2 regions of the Nonomuraea sp. NPDC004580 genome follow, and region 1 is predicted to be linked to the other one. Evidence: predicted binding sites of a transcription regulator. Region 1 holds the regulator's gene; the other holds the start of a gene.

What was found. Region 1 encodes HrcA, which represses chaperone genes, less so after heat shock. Its sites were predicted from a motif close to TTGGCACTCTCNNNNNGAGAGTGCCAA; they were not measured.
Region 2: the regulator HrcA is predicted to act here: its motif matches at 1,456-1,482, upstream of groL (chaperonin GroEL).

The regions. Positions count from the first base shown of each region.
Region 1 covers NZ_JBEXLH010000018.1:79,035-81,222, reverse strand. The annotation lists gene hrcA (heat-inducible transcriptional repressor HrcA) at 349-1,362, shown strand; gene dnaJ (molecular chaperone DnaJ) at 1,374-2,188, shown strand, end outside.
Region 2 covers NZ_JBEXLH010000007.1:32,463-34,650, reverse strand. The annotation lists gene groL (chaperonin GroEL) at 1-1,348, opposite strand, end outside; gene ABZW11_RS10550 (cold-shock protein) at 1,679-1,879, opposite strand; gene ABZW11_RS10545 (MoaD/ThiS family protein) at 2,123-2,188, opposite strand, start outside.

The DNA.
Region 1 (2,188 bases):
TATTGTCCGTACTGAGATGGCGGGCCGAACTGAGCGGGATCACCGTACTGCGGTGGCCCCTGTCCGAACGGAGGCTGTTGCCCGTACTGGTGTGGTCCCTGCGGCGGCTGTCCTTGTGGGGGCGGTCCGTACTGGGGCGGACCGTAGCCTGGCGGCGGGCCGTACGCCGGAGGCCGGGAATCGTCGGTCATGAGGGCAAGTGTGAGGCCTGTCGCTCACAGGAAGCCAGACAGCAGTTGGGACGCGGTGTTATCGCACCTTGTGGGCGAGAGCCGTACACTTGGCACTCGGGAACACAGAGTGCTAGACACCACGTTCCTGTAAGGGACAGAGGCAGGAGGTGAGCACGTGCTCGACGATCGGAAGCTGGCGGTGCTCCGGGCCATTGTCGAAGACTACGTGTCCACCAACGAACCGGTGGGCTCCAAGGCGCTGGCCGAGCGTCACAATCTGAAGGTCTCCCCGGCGACGGTCAGGAACGACATGGCCGCGCTGGAGGAGGAGGGCTACATCACCCAGCCCCACACCAGCGCGGGCCGCGTGCCGACGGACAAGGGCTATCGCCTGTTCGTCGACCGGCTCTCCCAGGTCAAGCCGTTGTCGGCGGCCGAGCGGCGGGCGATCGAGACGTTCCTCGCCGGCGCGGTCGACCTCGACGACGTCGTCACCCGCACGGTCCGGCTGCTGGCGCAGCTGACCAGGCAGGTGGCGGTCGTGCAATACCCGACGCTCAACCGTTCGACGGTCCGGCACGTCGAGCTCGTCCCGCTGACCGACCGGCGGGTCATGCTCGTGCTGATCACCAACACCGGCCGCGTCGAGCAGCGCGTGGTGGAGCTGCCCGAGGCGGTCGAAGACCACCGCATCGCCAACCTGCGCGCCGTGCTCAACGCCTGCCTCGACGGCTGCGGCCTGAGCAGCGTGCCCGAGCTGGTGGCCGACCTGCCGGAAAGGCTCCCGATCGAAGACCGGCCCGCCGCGGCGACGATCCTCTCCGTGCTGCTCGAGACGCTGGTCGAGCGGCACGACGAGAAGATCGTGTTCGCCGGCGCGGCCAACCTCGCCGGCGCCGACTTCGCCACCGGCCTGCGCGACGTGCTGGAGGCGCTTGAGGAGCACGTCGTCCTCATGCGGCTGCTCGGCGAGACAACCTCAGACACCCCGTCCGCGCTCACCGTGCGCATCGGCTCGGAAAACCCGTACCTCAGGGGCACATCCGTCGTCGCGACCGGATACGGTTCTGGCGACAACCAACTGGCCCGGCTCGGCGTTCTGGGGCCGACCAGGATGGACTATCCCGTGACGATGGGCGCCGTGCGCGCGGTGGCACGCTACGTCAGCCAGATCCTGGCTGCATCATAAGAGGTCGATAAGTGGCAAACAGCGACTACTACGCCACCCTCGGGGTGCGCCGTGACGCTAGTCAGGACGAGATCAAGAAGGCGTATCGCCGGCTCGCCCGAGAGCTGCACCCTGACGTGAACCCCGATCCTGACACACAGGAGCGGTTCAAAGAGATCACGCAGGCCTACGAGGTGCTGTCCGACCCGAACAAGCGCCAGATGTACGACCTGGGTGGCGACCCCTTCGGCGGCGGCGCGGGAGCGGGCGCCGGCGCGGGAGGTTTCGGAGCGGGCTTCCCGTTCAGCGACATCATGGACGCCTTCTTCGGCACCGCCACCGGTGCCAGGGGGCCCCGCTCACGTGCCCGCAGGGGACGCAACGCCACCATCAGGGTCGAGCTCGACCTGCGCGAGACGGCGTTCGGCACCACGCGCGAGCTGGCCGTCGACACGGCCGTGCTGTGCGACATCTGCCACGGCGCCGGCACCGCGCCGGGCACCCACCCCGACACCTGCGACATGTGCAGCGGGCGCGGCGAGATCTCCCAGGTGACGCGGTCCTTCCTGGGCCAGGTCATGACCTCGCGGCCCTGCCCGCAGTGCGGCGGCTTCGGCAGCATCATCCGCAACCCCTGCCAGGAGTGCTCCGGCGACGGCCGGGTGCGCACCCGCCGTACGATCAAGGTCCGCATCCCCGCGGGCGTCGAGGACGGCACCCACATCCAGCTCGCCGGCGAGGGCGAGGTCGGCCCGGGGGGCGGCCCGCCCGGCGACCTGTTCCTCGAGATCGCCGAGCGGCCCCACGAGATCTTCGAACGGCGCGGCGACGACCTCCACTGCACCGT
Region 2 (2,188 bases), on a different contig from region 1:
GCGGCTCCTCCAGCGCCTTCTTGACGATGGCGGCACCGGTGGCCTCGTCGCCGTTGAGCTCGAGCTTGTCGAACGCCTTGGCGCCGGCCTGCAGCAGCGCCACGCCACCGCCGGGGACGATGCCCTCCTCGACGGCCGCCTTCGCGTTGCGGACGGCGTCCTCGATGCGGTGCTTGCGCTCCTTGAGCTCGACCTCGGTGGCGGCACCGGCCTTGATGACGGCGACGCCGCCGGCCAGCTTGGCCAGACGCTCCTGGAGCTTCTCGCGGTCGTAGTCGGAGTCGGTGCGCTCGATCTCGGCGCGGATCTCGTTGACCCGGCCGGAGATCTGCTCAGCGTCACCGGCGCCGTCGACGATCGTCGTCTCGTCCTTGGTCACGACCACCTTGCGGGCGCGGCCCAGCAGGTCGAGGGTGGCGGTCTCGAGCTTGAGGCCGACCTCCTCGGCGATGACCTGACCGCCGGTCAGGATCGCGATGTCGTTGAGCATGGCCTTGCGGCGGTCACCGAAGCCCGGGGCCTTGACGGCCACGGAGCGGAACAGGCCGCGGATCTTGTTGACGACCAGGGTCGCCAGGGCCTCGCCCTCGACGTCCTCGGCGATGATCAGCAGCGGCTTGCCCGACTGGACGACCTTGTCGAGCAGCGGCAGCAGGTCCTTGTTGGCGGAGACCTTGCTGTTGACGATCAGGATGTAGGGGTCTTCGAGCACGGCCTCCATGCGGTCGGAGTCGGTCACGAAGTACATCGACGTCATGCCCTTGTCGAAGCGCATGCCCTCGGTGAGCTCGAGCTCGAGGCCGAAGGTGTTGCTCTCCTCGACGGTGATGACGCCTTCCTTGCCGACCTTGTCCATCGCCTCGGCGATGAGCGAGCCGATCTCGGGGTCGGCGGCGGAGATGGAGGCGGTGGAGGCGATCTGCTCCTTGGTCTCCACGTCCTTGGCCAGCTTGGAGAGCTCCTCGCTGACGCGCTCGACGGCGGACTCGATGCCCTTCTTCAGGGCCATCGGGTTGGCGCCGGCGGCGACGTTGCGCAGACCCTCGCGCACCAGCGCCTGGGCGAGCACGGTGGCCGTGGTGGTGCCGTCACCAGCCACGTCGTCGGTCTTCTTCGCGACCTCCTTGACCAGCTCGGCGCCGATCTTCTCCCAGGGGTCCTCGAGCTCGATCTCCTTGGCGATGGACACACCGTCGTTGGTGATCGTGGGAGCGCCCCACTTCTTCTCCAGCACGACGTTGCGGCCCTTGGGGCCCAAGGTCACCTTGACGGCGTCGGCGAGCTGGTTCATACCGCGCTCGAGACCGCGCCGGGCGTCCTCGTCAAACGCGATCATCTTGGCTGCCATAAGGCTAGACCTCCCAGATGCAGGGTGGCTTGTCGTGGACCGAGCCGACGCCCGCGACGGCATGGGTCAGCATCTCCTTCGGCAGACCCCATCGTCCCGATCCGGTGTTGGCACTCTGCTGCACAGAGTGCCAACGAACTGTTTAGCACTCTACCCTGCCGAGTGCAAGCGAACGCCCACCTGCCCCACGTTTCCGCCCAGGTCAGTCAGTACGCCGGTACGGCGAGCCGCCCTGAGCGGCTCACCGTACGCGAGTCGACGAAAGAGAGATGACGGCTCGCACGGACTGCGCTGCCGTGCGAACCCGCCCGGTGCATACCAGGATGTCGATCAGACCGTTCGGACGGACTCCGCCTGCGGTCCCTTCTGGCCCTGCGTGATCTCGAACTCGACGCGCTGTCCCTGCTCGAGAGATCGGTACCCGTCCATCAGGATCGCTGAGTAATGGACGAATACATCCTTACCACCGTCTACCGCGATGAAGCCGTAGCCCTTGTCCGCGTTGAACCACTTGACGGTGCCCTGCGCCACTTCCGACTCCTCTTACTGGTCTCCCAGATCTCGCCCATTCCTCCGCGAGACCTGTAATCGCCCGACTTAACAGAAAATCAGCCGGACGATCGCCCTCGACCATACCTGTGGGGAGGGGTTTGGCAACAGAGTCAATCTGGGAACTGCCTATTTCTTCTTCCCGAACGTGGTTCAACATTGAATTAGGCCCGCAAAAGGAGAAGGCGCCCACAAGGGGCGCCTTCTGGATGTGAGCCGCGACACTCAGCCGCCGGCGACCGCCGGGATGATGGAGATCTGAGCGCCCTCAGGGGCGGGAGTGTCGAGACC